DNA from 2 places in the Pantoea sp. SGAir0184 genome. Region 1 is predicted to be linked to the other one. Evidence: predicted binding sites of a transcription regulator. Region 1 holds the regulator's gene; the other holds the start of a gene.

Region 1 (8,107 bases):
TGAAGCAAGGATAACGCCCCGTGCAAAAGACTTTAACCATGAGCAAATGGCAGGCCTATAGTCGCCTGATGCGTATTGATAAACCGATTGGCACGCTGCTGCTGCTGTGGCCGACACTGTGGGCGCTGTGGCTGTCCGGCATGGCGATTCCGCCGCTGTCGGTGCTGCTGGTGTTCGTCCTTGGCGTGTTTGTGATGCGCGCGGCGGGTTGCGTGATTAATGATTACGCCGACCGTAACGTCGACGGCCACGTGAAACGCACCGCCGCGCGACCGTTAGCCAGCGGCGCGGTAACGGAGAAAGAGGCGAAGCTGCTGTTCGCTGGCCTCGGTCTGCTGGCGTTCCTGCTGGTGCTGACCATGAACCGCATGACCATTCTGCTGTCATTTGGCGGGCTGGCGCTGGCGTGGGTTTATCCCTTTATGAAACGCTATACCCATCTGCCGCAGGTGGTGCTGGGCGCGGCGTTTGGCTGGGCGATTCCGATGGGCTGGGCGGCGGTTAGTGAGTCCTTACCCTTTGTCTGCTGGCTGGTGTTTCTCGCCAATATTTGCTGGACGGTGGCTTATGACACCCAGTACGCCATGGTTGACCGCGACGACGATCTGAAGATTGGCGTGAAATCCACGGCGATTCTTTTTGGGCGTTACGACAAGCTGATTATCGGGTTGTTACAGCTGGCCGCGCTGGGCCTGATGGCACTGGTGGGCATTTTACTGCATCTGAACGGTGCGTTTTACTGGTCGCTGCTGCTGGCGGGCGGGCTGTTTGTGCATCAGCAGAAACTGATTGCCGGGCGTGAACGTGAGCTGTGCTTCCAGGCATTCCTTAACAACAACTACGTTGGTCTGGTGCTGTTTATTGGCGTGCTGCTTAATACCCAGCCGTTTGTTGCGCTGTTCTGATGACGGGATGATTAACCCCGGCGGCGCGCCGGTCGTCGCAGTGGGAAGCGCGTTCTTTTCGCGCCTGAATCTGACAATAAAAACCGCGGCGCAATCTGGCGTGTGACAGATGCGCCGCGGTTTTCAGTCGTCCATTAGTCGTGCGCCACGGCACTCTCAATGGTCAGACGGACATCGCTGGTGACCAGTTCGGCCAGCATCTGCCACATCATATTGGTACGTTCAGCATCCGCATCACCGGAATCACTGATATAGCCTTCATCACGCAGCGACAGCACCAGCGCGGTAAAGACTGCCTTGTCGAAGAACTCCGGCGCATTGATACCGTGCAGCACTGACAGACGCTGAGCCAGCGTGCGGCTCTCTTTCTCCAGCGTGCCACGGTTAATGGTCGGCTTGGCGCTGAGAATGGCGAAGGTGATGGCGAAACGCTGCAGCGTTTCACGAATCCCGGCCGCCAGCAGCTGCAGCGTACGGTAACGCGCCGCACTCATTTTCAGCTGGCCTTCCTGTACGGTGATCAGCCCCTGCCGCGCCATTTCGGCGCAGAGCGCATTCAGCAGGGCTGGCAGTTCGGCACTGTCCCAGCGCAGGAACAGTTCGCTCTTCAGCATCGGATAGACCAGGCTGACCTGGCGCAGCAGTTCCGCCTCGCTGATCTCCCGATGCTGCTGCACGATAGCGGCAATCAGCGACGGCATCACCAGCATATGGTGGATGTTGTTGCGATAGTAGGTCATCAGCACCGCCTGCTCGCGCGGCAGAATGATGATCTCGCCAATACTGTCCTGCTCGGTCTCGAACTTGTTCATGCCCATGGCGTGATCGAGCAGCGCTTCAGCGCTGAGATCCGGCACGGTCGACTCGGGTGAGTACGGCACATTGCGCAGCAGCTGGGTGTAGCACTCCAGCTGTTCCGTCAGCTGTTCACGCGTCAGCGAACGCTGGCGCGATGCCAGCAGCGCGGTCACGCACAGGTTCATGGCGTTGGCCGCGCCGGCTTCGTTGATGCGTACCATCAGACGTGCCGCGATGTCATTCACCACCGGCGTCATCCACGCCGGACGCTGAGGATCGATAGGGTCAATCGCGTCGCGCCACTCCGGAACCTGTTTGTTGAGATAGTTAACCAGCGACAGCGGCTCACCGAAGTTCACATAGCCCTGGCCGAGGTTACGCAGCTTGCGCAGGCCGCGCACCATCTGCATGAAGCCCTCTTTCTCTTTCGCGGCACCGCGCAGCTCTTTGGCATAAGTGCCGACTTCCATCACGTGCTCATAACCGATGTAGATCGGCACAAAGGTGATAGGACGGCTGCCGCCGCGCAGCAGCGCCTGTAACGTCATCGACAGCGTGCCGGTTTTCGGGTCGAGCAGACGGCCAGTGCGCGAGCGTCCGCCTTCAACAAAATACTCCACCGAATAGCCGCGGCTGAACAGCTCGCCCAGGTATTCGCGGAACACCGTGGAGTAGAGCTTGTTGCCTTTGAAGGTACGACGAATAAAGAAGGCACCGAGACGACGGAAAATCGGTCCGGCTGGCCAGAAGTTTAGATTGATACCGGCAGCAATATGCGGCGGCACCAGGCCCTGATGATAGAGCACATAGGACAGCAGCAGATAATCCATGTGGCTGCGGTGGCAGGGCACGTAAACAATTTCGTGACCATCCTGCGCCAGCTGGCGCACGCGTTCGCCGCCGTGCACGTTAATGCCCTGATAGAGCCGACTCCACAGCCAGCCCATCACACGGTCAGTCACGCGGATCGCTTCGTACGAGAAATCCGCCGCCACTTCTTCCATCATTTCGATGGCGTTCTGCTGCGCTTTTTCATGCGAAATCTTCTTGCTGCGCGCTTCGTCTTCAACCGCTTTCTCAATTGCTTTGGACTGCAGCAGCTTGTTGAACAGATCCTGGCGTGCCGGCAGACGCGGGCCGACGGCTGCCAGCCGCTGGCGGGCAAAATGAATGCGTGCGACACGTGCCAGCTTCTGCGCGATCGACTGATCGGTACCGTGTTCGGTGGCCATCTGACGCAGCGAAACCGTGGGCGAGAAGCGGACAAAGCTGTCGCGACCGTGCCACAGGATGGCAAAGAACTTCTGTATACCGTTAAGAATACGCAGATGTGGCGTCGGTTCGCCCTGAATTTCACGGCCTGGCGCACGGCCAAACATCACGGAAACCGGCAGCATCTGTACGTCCAGCGCCGCATTATTGCGGTGCAGATCGAGGTAGTCATGGAAAAGCTTGACCGACTCCGGGTTCGCCACGAAATAGGGGAAGACGCGCGGCCCATCGTGAATAAATACGTGGCGCGGCAGCAGGGTGCCGTCAATCTCCAGCGGCGCCAGCGGATCCGGCAGATCGTGCTTCAGGCACTGTGCGCGTAGCGTGAGCAGGTCCGCCTTTGAATCATAAGGCAAAACATACATCACCGGACGGGTCGGATCGATACCGTGTTCCGAGATCGGATCGGTCGGAATGACCTTACTTTTTACCAAAATAGAGAGTGGTAAATTCAACAATTTGTAATAGAGTTTACGCCAACCTGACATAGACAACTTGAAGCCTCTTGTTAGCAAAGCGCGGCAAGCATACCAGAAAGTGCGGCGAAGATCTGTGGCTGTGCCACCTCGCGCGCCCAGACATTGACGTCAAAAACAGTTAAGGGTTCCACAACATGGCAAATAACGTCACCGGTTTCCTGAGAATCATTAAAGCCGCCGGTTATTCCTGGCAGGGGCTGCGCGCTGCCTGGCAGCATGAAGCCGCTTTTCGCCAGGAGGCGATTGCCGCACTGGTCGCGGTTGCCATCGCCTGCTGGCTGGATGTCGATATCATCACGCGTGTGTTGCTGATTGGCTCGGTGGTGCTGGTAGTCATTGTTGAGATCCTTAATAGTGCCATCGAAGCCGTGGTGGACCGTATTGGTCAGGAACGCCATCCGCTGGCGGGACGCGCCAAAGACATGGGCTCGGCGGCGGTACTGCTGGCTATCTTACTGGCTCTGTTTGTCTGGATCGCGCTGCTTTGGTCGCATTTGCGATAAACATTCCACATTCATCAAGCCGCTGATTTTTCCCTCTGTTTCGGTTTTCATTTCGCCAATACCTGTATATACTCACAGCGACTGTATAAACAACCAGGGGGCGGGATGAAAGCGTTAACCAGCAGGCAGCAACAGGTCTATGACCTGATTCGCGACCATATTAATCAGACCGGCATGCCGCCAACGCGTGCTGAAATTGCTTCGCAACTGGGCTTCCGCTCGCCTAACGCTGCTGAAGAGCACCTGAAAGCGCTGGCGCGTAAAGGTGTCATTGAAATCGTCTCCGGTGCATCGCGCGGTATCCGCCTGCTGATGGAAGAAGAGGCGAGTGAAGGGCTGCCACTGATCGGTCGCGTCGCCGCCGGTGAACCGCTGCTGGCGCAGGAACATATCGAAGCCCACTATCAGGTCGACGCCAACCTGTTCAAACCCTCTGCCGATTTCCTGCTGCGCGTCAGCGGTATGTCGATGAAAGATATCGGCATTATGGACGGCGATCTGCTCGCGGTGCATAAAACGCAGGAAGTGCGCAATGGCCAGGTGGTGGTTGCGCGTATCGATGATGAAGTCACGGTGAAACGCTGGAAGAAGCAGGGCGCGATTGTCCAGCTGCTGCCGGAAAACAATGATTTCCAGCCGATTGTTGTGGATACCCGTGAACAGTCGCTAACCGTGGAAGGGCTGGCCGTTGGCATCGTGCGCAACGGCGAGTGGCTCTGAAACCCGGTTGATCTCCCCCGCTGCGGCGGCGCTCGCGCGCTGGCCGCAGTCTGCTTTAATCATACTCTTGTTCCCGGCCCGTAAGGCGCTCGCTCAGGCCGACTACCGTAACCCTCGGGATGGGGCTGATGCAGCTATTTTCCTCTTCTGATAAAACGCTGTGGCGACTGGCGTTGCCAATGATCCTCTCCAATATCACTGTGCCGCTGCTCGGCGTGGTCGATACCGCCGTGATTGGCCATCTTGATAGCCCGATCTACCTCGGCGGCGTGGCCGTAGGCACCACGGCAACCAGCTTCATCTTTATGCTGCTGCTGTTTCTGCGTATGAGCACCACCGGTTTAACCGCCCAGGCGTTCGGGGCCGGCGATAAACAGGCACTGGCGCGCGCACTGATGCAGCCGCTGCTGATCGCTCTTGCCGCCGGGTTGCTGCTGGCGCTGCTGCGTTCTCCTGCCAGTAGCCTGGCGGCAACGCTGATGGGCGGCAGCGCGGAAGTCCAGCAGCAGGCGCAGATCTTCATTGAAATCCGCTGGCTGAGCGCACCGGCTACGCTGGCTAACCTGGTGATTCTCGGCTGGCTGCTGGGCGTGCAGTATGCGCGTGCGCCGATGGTTCTGCTGATTGTCGGAAACCTGGTCAACATCCTGCTCGATCTGCTGCTGGTGCTGAAATTGCACTGGGGCGTTGCCGGTGCCGCCGCCGCCACGGCGCTGGCCGAATACGTGACGCTGGCAGTGGGATTATGGATGGTGGCGCGCGTACTGAAACTGCGCGGCATCGATTTCAAACTGCTGAAAAACAGCTGGCGCGGTGACGCGGCGCGGTTATTTCGCCTTAATCGCGACATCATGCTGCGCTCGCTCATGCTGCAGATTTGCTTTGCCTCACTGACCCTGCTGGGTGCACGCATCGGACCGGATGTGGTTGCGGTCAATGCGGTGCTGTTGATGTTCCTGACGTTTACTGCCTATGCGCTGGACGGCTTTGCTTACGCGGTGGAAGCCTGCTCGGGTGAAGCGGTAGGGGCAAAAGATCGCAGCCGGCTGCTGCTGATCTGGCATGCCGCCTGTCGCCAGGCGGGTATCGTTGCGCTGCTGTTTGCGCTTATTTATGCGCTCAGCGGGCCGTACATTGTTGCATTGCTTACCTCGCTGCAGCCGCTGCGTGAGATGGCCGATCGCTTTCTGCTGTGGCAGGTAATTTTACCGCTGGTCGGCGTCTGGTGTTATCTGCTGGACGGCATGTTCATTGGCGCGACGCGCGGCCGCGAAATGCGTAACAGCATGATCATGGCAGCAGCCGGTTTCGGTATCACTTTGCTAACGCTGCCGTGGTTAGGGAATCACGGTTTATGGCTGGCGATCACGGTGTTTCTGGCGCTGCGCGGCCTGACGCTGGGATGGATGTGGCGCCGCCACTGGCAGCGTGACAGCTGGTTTAGTCAGCCATAAGCGCAGCGCAGGCACCAGAATAATCTGTAATTCCGTGCACAATCCGAAGCGGCTACTATAATTATCTCAAACGGCGCAGATAAGTAGCGCGTTATATGGTTATTTCCGGCATTACATGAGAAATAAACCATCTCATTCAGGAAGACGTGGAGGATTGTTATGAACAAAGACGAAGCGAGCGGAAACTGGAAGCAGTTTAAAGGGAAGTTTAAAGAGAAATGGGGCAAGTTGACCGATGACGATTTGACCGTGATCGAAGGGAAACGCGATCAGCTGGTGGGTAAAATCCAGGAACGTTACGGTTACGCCAAAGATGAAGCTGAACGTGAATTGAAAGACTGGGAAAGTCAAAACAAAGATTACCGCTGGTAAGTCTCCCGCTTTAAGGATGATGCTCCTACCCGCTGATCGTTACGATCGGCCTGGCACACGGACGTGCCAGTTACCCTTTACGCACCTTCTTCTTACTTTCCACTTCATGATCGTGCTGACAGCTACCCGGCTGTGTGCAGGCCGCCACTTCGGCACAGTTTTCACACAGGCCGTGCGCCTCAATAACGCTATGACGTAAGGTAAAACCCGCCTGATCGGCCAACCCGGCGATGATCTTTTCCACGCCGTGCGCGTGCTTCTCACTGACGGCGGCACAGTTGTCGCACACCAGCATCACCGATGTGTGCGCCGGCTCGTCGAAATGGTGGCACACCACATAACTGTTATTTGACTCCACCCGATGAATAAACCCCTGCTCCAGCAGGAAATCCAGCGCGCGATAAATAGTCGGTGGTTTCGCCTGGGGTTCACTGATGCGCAGTTGGTCCAGCAAATCGTAAGCGCTAATGGAACCGTTCTGCTCCGCCATCAGGCGCAGCACTTCTGCGCGCTGCGTAGTGAGGCGCACGCCACGGTCAAGGCACAGAGATTCAGCCTGCGTGAGCAGTTGTTCGGGCGTGAGGTTTGGCATAAGCATTCTCCAGGTGATGGGTGATGTTATTTTATCACACAAACTTTTACGCTGCTGCCATTGCTTTTTTACCTTATATCATCCAGGAAATGTCCAGCTTTCAGCCACTTATCTGCCGCGTTGCGTCCTGGTACCTCCTTCTGTTAAGCCATGCTTTTCCTTCCTGAGTTTTTTCTCACAGGTTAACCCATCTTTTTGCTTTGCAACTCACTGACTTAGTGGCTATGGTTCAAAAGGTTTTAAGTAATTTCTGGCATCAATTTAGCTGACGTTCATATTTCTGCATAAAACAACAGCAGAATGGTGCGGGCGTGACCAATTCTGCGAATAGCAATGCTAATTCCTTTCAATTCACAGCAATAAAGCGTTAGCCAGCGTTCAGAATAGGGCTAATAAACTATTCCGTCGTAGAGACAGTCCACGACAAGTAAAAGGTGATGGCAGACTCATGGTGAAGACATTATTCAGACGCAAGAAAATTTCTTATGTTGTTGGTTTTAATGCGGTATTTGTTACCTCATCAGCATTTGCTGCTGGCACCTGGTACGATGCGCGTAACGATGCCATGGGGGGAACCGGTGTCGCTTCCTCAACCTGGAGCTCGGCAGTGCTGGCTAACCCGGCATTGATGACCAAAGCGCAGCCTGAAGATAACGTCAGCATCATTTTTCCTTCAGCCGGTGTGCAGATTACTGACAAAGACAAATTAGTGGATCGCGTAGACGAAATTACTGATACGGTGGACCGCTATCGTGACGTGATCAACAACATCACGCTGCCGGAGATCATCAACGGTGCGCCTCAGGTCAGAGCCGCGGCAGGTGATATGGCCAATCAGCTGCGCGATCTGCGCGGTGATAAAGCGAATGGCACCGCAGGCGTGGCGCTGGCCGTCAGCATTCCCAACGAGACCCTTCCTTTCGCCTTCATCACCAAAGCCTACGGCACGGCGCACATCCGCGCTAACGTGGTACAGAGCGATATCGATTATCTGGATCAGGTCGCAAATGGC
Region 2 (8,107 bases), 910 kb from region 1:
CCCGCGTCAGGTGCAGGTCAGCACGCTGCTGTCGATCAAAACCGGCGCCTGTCCGGAAGACTGTAAATACTGTCCGCAGAGCGCGCGTTACAAAACCGGGCTGGAAACCGAGCGCCTGATGGAGGTGGAAGCGGTGCTGGAATCGGCGCGCAAGGCCAAAGCAGCCGGCTCCAGCCGCTTCTGCATGGGCGCAGCGTGGAAAAACCCGCACGAGCGCGACATGCCGTACCTTGAGCAGATGGTGCAGGGCGTGAAAGCCATGGGCATGGAAACCTGCATGACGCTGGGAACGCTCGACCACGATCAGGCGCAGCGGCTGGCCAGCGCCGGGCTCGATTTTTACAACCATAACCTCGACACCTCGCCGGAGTTTTACGGCAGCATCATCACCACCCGTACCTATCAGGAGCGTCTTGATACGCTGGATAAAGTGCGCAACGCCGGCATCAAAGTGTGCTCGGGCGGCATTGTCGGGCTGGGCGAAACGGTCAACGACCGCGCCGGTTTGCTGGTGCAGCTGGCCAACCTGCCCACGCCGCCGGAGAGCGTGCCGATTAACATGCTGGTGAAAGTCAAAGGCACGCCGCTGGCGGATAACGATGACGTCGAGCCGTTCGACTTTATCCGCACCATTGCCGTGGCGCGCATCATGATGCCAACCTCGCACGTGCGCCTGTCGGCCGGTCGCGAGCAGATGAGCGAACAGACCCAGGCGATGTGCTTCATGGCGGGTGCCAACTCGATTTTCTACGGCTGCAAGCTGCTGACCACGCCGAACCCGGAAGAGGACAAAGATCTGATCCTGTTCCGCAAGCTGGGCCTGAATCCGGAGCACACCGCCACGACTGCAGGCGATAACGAACAGCAGCATCAGCTCAGCGAGCAGTTGCTGCACGCCGACAGCGCGCAGTTCTATAACGCGGCCGTGTAAATGTGGTCTGAACGTATTGCGCAGGCGCTGACGGCGCAGCGTGCCGCCGACGGCTGGCGGCAGCGGCGGCGCATTGAGCACAACAGCGTGCGTGAAATTACCCTCGACGGGCAGCGCTATCGCCACTTCTCCAGCAATGATTACCTCGGGCTGAGCCAGCATCCGGCGGTGATGGCCGCCTGGCAGCAGGGTGTGCGCGAGGCGGGCGTCGGTGCCGGCGCTTCCGGCCACGTCACCGGCTACAGCCGTCACCATGCGCAGCTGGAGCAGCAGCTGGCGTCCTGGCTCGGCTACCCGCGCGCGCTGCTGTTTATCTCCGGCTTTGCCGCCAACCAGGCAGTGATCCATCTGCTGGCGCAAAAGTCGGATCGCATTATCGCTGACAAACTGGCGCACGCCTCGCTGCTGGATGCCGCCAGCCACAGTCCGGCAACGCTGCGCCGTTTTGCCCACAACCAGCCGGCCAGCCTGGCGAAGCTGCTGGCGACGCGCGCGGAAGGCGGCACGCTGGTGGTGACCGAGGGCGTATTCAGCATGGATGGCGACAGTGCGCCGCTGGCTGAACTTGCCGCCGAAACCCGGCGCGCGGGCGGCTGGCTGCTGGTGGACGATGCGCACGGCATTGGCGTTACCGGTGAGCAGGGACGCGGCAGCTGCTGGCAGCAGCAGGTGAAACCGGAATTGCTGGTGGTGACCTTTGGTAAAGGCTTTGGCGTCAGCGGCGCCGCGCTGCTGTGTGATGACGCCACCGCAGATTACGTCGAGCAATTCTCGCGCCATTTAATCTATTCCACCGCCATGCCGCCGGCGCAGTGCTGTGCGCTGCTGGCGGCGCTGGCGCAGATCCAGCAGGGCGACGCGCTGCGCGCGCGGTTGCAGCAAAATATTGCCCGCTTTCGCGCGGGAGCGGCGCAGTTGCCGTGGCAGCTGATGGCCTCTGACAGCGCCATTCAGCCGCTGATCGTTGGCGAAAACCGTGCCGCGCTGGCGCTGTCACAGCGGCTGGCGCAGGCCGGTTGCTGGGTAAGCGCGATCCGGCCACCGACGGTGCCGCCGGGTACCGCGCGGCTGCGCATTACGCTCACCGCGGCGCATCATCCCGAAGATATCGACGCGTTACTGGAGGCACTGTATGACGCTGCAGGTGAATAAACAGGCGGTGGCGCAGGCGTTTGGCCGGGCGGCCGCGCACTACGAACAGCATGCTCAGCTGCAGCGCCAGAGCGGCGAGGCGCTGCTGGCGCTGGCGCCGGCCGGATTTGGCCCACAGCTGCTGGATGCCGGCTGCGGCACCGGCTGGTTCAGCCGCTACTGGCGCGATCGCGGTCGCCAGGTCTGCGCGCTGGATCTGTCACCGGCGATGCTGCAGGCGGCGCGCGAACAGCACTCGGCGCACGACTATTTACAGGGCGATATCGACCAGTTACCGCTGGCAGATAACAGCGTCGACGGCGTCTGGAGCAACCTGGCGGTGCAATGGAGCAGCGATCTGCGCACCGCGCTGCAGCAGTTTCTGCGCGTGACGCGCCCGGGCGGCAGCGTGCTGTTCTCGACGCTGCTCGACGGCTCGCTGCAGGAGGTGCACCAGGCGTGGGCGCAGATCGATGGTCGGCGTCACGCCAATCGCTTCCTCAGCGGCGATGCCTTTGCCCTGGCGACCGCGGGCCTGCCGCTGCGCAGCCAGACGCAGATCGTCACGCTGCACTTCCCAAGCGCGCTCAGCGCCATGCGCTCGCTGAAAGGCATCGGCGCAACGCATCTGCACGATGGGCGACACGCGGCTCTGCTGACGCGCCCGCAGCTGGCGCAGCTGGAGCAGCACTGGCCGCAGGATGCGCACGGCTATCGTCTCAGTTATCACCTGATGTATGGAGTTTTACAAAAATGACACGCTGGTTTATTACCGGAACTGACACCGAAGTGGGCAAAACAGTCGCCAGCGGCGCTCTGTTGCAGGCGGCCAGCGCTGCGGGATTACGCACTGCTGGCTACAAACCGGTGGCCTCCGGCTGCGAGATTACGCCCGACGGCGTGCGCAACAGCGACGCGCTGGCGCTGCAGCGCTACAGCAGCCTGGCGCTGAGCTATGAGCAGGTAAACCCGCTGGCGTTCATCGAACCGACGTCGCCGCATATCGTCAGCGCGGAAGAGGGCAGACCGATTGAATTTGCGCAGCTCTCCGCTGGCTTACGCGCGCTGGAGCAGCAGGCTGAATGGGTGCTGGTGGAAGGCGCGGGCGGCTGGTTCACGCCGCTGTCCGCGACGCAAACTTACGCCGACTGGGTCGCCGCCGAGCAGCTGCCGGTGATTCTGGTGGTTGGCGTGAAGCTCGGCTGCATCAACCACGCCATGCTGACGGCGGAAGCGGTGAAGACGCGCGGGTTGCGCCTCGCCGGCTGGATTGCCAATGACATCCAGCCGCCGGGTAAGCGACATGCGGAATATCTGGCGACGCTACAACAGCGCATTGCGGCCCCGTTCCTCGGTGAGATTCCGTGGCTGAGCAGCGCGGCGCAGCAGGCCGACTGTGGCCGTTACCTTACCCTGCCACAGTAAATGGCGCGGCGGCGCAGCACTCTGCGCCGCAGGCTACCGACGCTAGGTGGCCGTTAGCCACTTACTCACCGTTACATCATCCAGCTGCGCCACGCTGCCCTGCGCCACGTTGCGGCCACGATGCAGCAGCAGAAAATAGTCTGCCACGCGGCGAATGAACGACACATGCTGTTCCAGCAGCAGAATCGTCAGGCCATAGTCGCGGTTCAGGCGGCGAATCAGATTCCCCATCTCCTCCTCCAGCCACGGCGACATGCCTTCGGTGGGTTCATCGAGGATCAATAGTTTCGGCTGCAGCACCAGCGCGCGCGCCAGGGCCAACTGCTGCTGCTGATCCATCGGCAGTTCGCCACTGCGCTGATGACGCAGCGAGTAGAGCGCCGGAAACAGATCGAACACCATCTCGGGAATGGCGCGGCTGCGATCGTCCTGTGCCGCCATCAGCGCAATCAGCAGGTTATCTTCCACGCTCATCTGGGAAAAGATGTGGCGTCCCTGTGGTACGTAGCCGATGCCCATGCGCGCGCGTTGCTCAGCAGGCTGCAGCAGCAGGTTTTCCGGCGGCGCGCCGTCTTCCTGCCAGGTCATCGATCCACTATTAATGGGCAGGCGACCCATAATACAGTTCACCAGCGTGGTTTTGCCCATCCCCGGGCTGCCCAGCACGCCGGTGCAGGTGCCTGGCGGCAGATCGAGATCCACATCCCATAAAATATGGTTCTGACCGTAAAATTGATTCACCGAACGTAAACTCAGCATCTGACATTCTCCTTCCAGATTATTCGCCTGAATGCTCCCGCTCTGTGTCGTCTGGCATACAGTCATGCACAATGGCTATTGGGACACTGCTGTCGCCGGCGGCGCTTGTTCATCCTGCCGGCATGGACTCGTCACTCCACCGTTAATTCACTGCAATTCCCAGGCCAGATCCGCCAAAGCAGCCTCAACCGGGGTAAAAGGCAGCGAAACTCGCCATAATTGATGAGTAAAGCTTAACAATTGCCCGCAGTAATAACTCGCCTGCACTTTGACGGTGCTGACTGCTTAACGTTTCTGGTGCATCTGTACTGTCATAAGGCAGGGACTGAAGAAATAAGTGGCCTTAACGCTGGGCTTTTTCCCGTTACGGCACGATGGGGTACGCCAAAAGAATAGTTAAAGCCGCACGGGATGATGGAAAAATAATCGCAAAAAAAATTTTTTCGCACGGCAGGATAAGCGAGGGGAAAATTATACACAGCCGATGGACGTGGGGCTGGATTCAGTTATCCACTATTCCTGTGGATAACCTTGTGCATTAGCGACTGAAAACCGGGCGCAAGCGAGGAAATACGCGGGTTGCATACATAATGCTGCGAAACTGGGCTTTTGAGTCAATCTCTTTTAAATCAGCAGGTTATTTAAAAGCAAGCCTGAGAATTGTCTGGCTTGTCATCAGACTGCAATTTAATGACGCTCTATTGACAATTGTTAAAAGCGTTGCTCGTCTGGGGATAACCTTGCGCAACAAACGCTTCCGGATTACCGCATAAATTACGCTGAAGCGAATCGCGGCATCTCCCCATCATCGTGCAGCATATCTGTAATTATATCCAGTATTTTTTTCTGGCAAAATCGCCATAGCAGAGTAGAATTACCAGCCTGCCCGCCGACTTCTTCAGCAGGAACCGTAATACCATGAGTAAAGCCTTTAAACTCAACTCCGCTTTCAAACCTTCAGGCGATCAGCCTGAGGCGATTCGTCGCCTTGAAGAAGGGCTGGAGGATGGACTGGCGCACCAGACGCTGCTGGGAGTTACCGGTTCAGGAAAAACTTTTACCATCGCCAACGTCATTGCCGATCTCAACCGGCCGACCATGGTAATGGCACCGAATAAAACGCTGGCGGCACAGCTGTATGGTGAGATGAAAGAGTTCTTCCCGGATAACGCGGTCGAGTTCTTCGTCTCCTACTACGACTACTATCAGCCGGAAGCCTACGTGCCCAGTTCGGATACCTTCATCGAGAAAGATGCGGCGGTAAACGAGCACATCGAGCAGATGCGTCTCTCTGCCACTAAAGCGATGCTGGAGCGCCGCGACGTGATTGTGGTGGCGTCGGTTTCTGCTATCTACGGCCTGGGCGATCCCGATCTCTACCTGAAAATGATGCTGCATCTGACGCGCGGCATGATCATCGACCAGCGCAGCATCCTGCGCCGCCTCGCAGAACTGCAGTACACCCGCAACGATCAGGTTTTCCAGCGCGGCACCTTCCGCGTGCGCGGCGAAGTGATCGATATCTTCCCGGCGGAATCCGATGACATTGGTCTGCGTGTAGAGCTGTTTGATGAAGAGGTTGAGCGCCTGTCGCTGTTCGACCCGCTGACCGGCCAGGTGATCTCGGTGATTCCGCGTTTCACCATCTACCCGAAGACGCACTATGTGACGCCGCGCGAGCGTATTCTGCAGGCGATGGAAGAGATTAAGGATGAGCTGGCGGTGCGGCGCAAAGTGCTGCTGGAGAACAACAAACTGCTGGAAGAGCAGCGCATCACCCAGCGCACCCAGTTTGACCTCGAAATGATGAACGAACTCGGCTACTGCTCGGGCATTGAAAACTATTCGCGCTATCTCTCCGGGCGCGGACCGGGCGAGCCGCCGCCGACGCTGTTTGATTACCTGCCGGCGGATGGCCTGCTGGTGGTCGATGAATCCCACGTGACTATTCCGCAGATTGGCGGCATGTATCGCGGTGACCGCGCGCGTAAAGAGACGCTGGTGGAGTACGGTTTCCGCCTGCCGTCGGCGCTGGACAACCGTCCGCTGCGCTTTGAAGAGTTTGAAGCGCTGGCACCGCAGACCATTTACGTCTCGGCCACGCCAGGTAACTACGAGCTGGAGAAATCGGGTGGCGACGTCATCGATCAGGTGGTGCGGCCTACCGGTCTGCTCGATCCGATCCTTGAGGTGCGTCCGGTGGCGACCCAGGTCGACGATCTGCTGTCGGAGATCCGTAAGCGCGTCGAAATCAACGAGCGCGTGCTGGTCACCACGCTGACCAAGCGCATGGCCGAAGACCTCACCGAGTATCTTGAAGAGCACGGCGAGAAGGTGCGCTATCTGCATTCCGACATTGATACCGTTGAGCGTATGGAGATCATTCGCGATCTGCGTCTCGGGGAGTTTGACGTGCTGGTGGGGATCAACCTGCTGCGCGAAGGGCTGGATATGCCGGAAGTGTCGCTGGTGGCGATTCTTGACGCCGATAAAGAGGGCTTCCTGCGCTCCGAGCGCTCGCTGATTCAGACCATCGGACGCGCGGCGCGTAACGTCAACGGCAGAGCGATTCTCTACGCAGATAAGATCACGCCGTCGATGGCGCGGGCGATGGAAGAGACCGAGCGCCGCCGCGAGAAGCAGCAGCGTTATAACGAAGAGCGGGGCATTGTGCCGCAGGGCCTGAACAAGAAAATCACCGATATTCTTGAGCTGGGCAAAAACGTGGTGAAAACGCGCGGCAAAGGCAAAACGGCTTCACGCACTGCCGCCGAGGCTGAGGCCAGCTATCTGGCGCTCACGCCCCAGGCCATGCAGAAGAAGATCCACGAGCTGGAAGGGCAGATGCAGCAGCACGCGCAGAACCTGGAGTTCGAAGAGGCCGCGCGGGTGCGCGACCAGCTGCACGAGCTGCGTGAACTGTTTATCGCCGCCTCTTAATGTGAAACCGGCGGTCGCGTTGCGCGCCGGCTAAACCGCCTGAATGGCATGTTCCAGCGCGCGGCGCAGCAGCTGGCGGTCGTGACGATAGCGGATATCGGCGGCTTCCAGCGGTTCGCGCACGATCAACCGATCAGTGACGCCGCGCGTGTCTGCTGACGGGCCGACCACTACAGCGTCAATCACCCGTTTGCCAATGGCTTTTTCCATCATCGCCAGCTTGTCGGCGACCGTCAGGCTGGCCGCCGCCGGACTCAGTTCGCGCCCGAGATTTCCGATGAACACCATGGTGGCGGGCGTCCGGCGCAGCGCGCGTGCCATCTCCTCCATCAGCAGAATCGGCATCAGGCTGGTGTAAAAGCTGCCGGGACCAATCAGGATCAAATCGGCCTCGGCGACGGCGTCCAGCGCTTCACGCGTCGGCACCACATTGGGGTGCAGCATCAGCTCTTCCGGCGCCTGCTTCATTTCGTCAATCGCCGTTTCACCGTACACCATATTGCCTTCGCTATCCTGCGCGACCAGGTCCACCGGCTGCTCTGACATCGGAATCAGAAACGCATCCACCTTCAGCAGGTTGCGGATAATGTTGATGGCTTCCAGCGGACGCACGCTGAGATGATCGAGCGCTTTCAGGATCAGATTGCCCAGATTATGCCCGGCCAGTTCGCCGTTGCCGGTAAAGCGATACTCGAACATGGCAGAGGCCACGCTGGGTTCGGTGATCAGCTGATTAATGCAGTTGCGCATGTCGCCCCAGGCAATGCCGCCTTCTGAACGGCGTATGCGGCCGGTGGATCCGCCGTTGTCGGTGGTGGTGACGATGCCGGTCAGGCGTGAGCCCAGCGGCGCCAGCGCCGACATCACGCGGCCAAGGCCGTGGCCGCCGCCGAGTGCCACCACGCGATCTAAATCTGCCAG

Evidence for each region. The regulator LexA, encoded in region 1, represses DNA repair genes until DNA is damaged. The targets are predictions, from matches to a motif close to TNCTGTATGTACATACAGNA.
Region 2: a site for LexA is predicted at 5,066-5,085, ahead of uvrB (excinuclease ABC subunit UvrB). Genes of this name have one in related genera too.

What each region holds. Positions count from the first base shown of each region.
Region 1 is NZ_CP028050.1:3,831,820-3,839,926, reverse strand. Features, by position in the region: gene ubiC (chorismate lyase) at 1-14, shown strand, start outside; gene ubiA (4-hydroxybenzoate octaprenyltransferase) at 39-905, shown strand; gene plsB (glycerol-3-phosphate 1-O-acyltransferase PlsB) at 1,040-3,463, opposite strand; gene C1N60_RS18185 (diacylglycerol kinase) at 3,589-3,957, shown strand; gene lexA (transcriptional repressor LexA) at 4,063-4,677, shown strand; gene dinF (MATE family efflux transporter DinF) at 4,806-6,131, shown strand; gene C1N60_RS18170 (CsbD family protein) at 6,291-6,503, shown strand; gene zur (zinc uptake transcriptional repressor Zur) at 6,574-7,095, opposite strand; gene traF (conjugal transfer protein TraF) at 7,544-8,107, shown strand, end outside.
Region 2 is NZ_CP028050.1:2,926,601-2,934,707, reverse strand. Features, by position in the region: gene bioB (biotin synthase BioB) at 1-931, shown strand, start outside; gene bioF (8-amino-7-oxononanoate synthase) at 932-2,083, shown strand; gene bioC (malonyl-ACP O-methyltransferase BioC) at 2,064-2,819, shown strand; gene bioD (dethiobiotin synthase) at 2,816-3,487, shown strand; gene C1N60_RS13865 (ABC transporter ATP-binding protein) at 3,530-4,246, opposite strand; gene uvrB (excinuclease ABC subunit UvrB) at 5,165-7,186, shown strand; gene yvcK (gluconeogenesis factor YvcK family protein) at 7,217-8,107, opposite strand, start outside.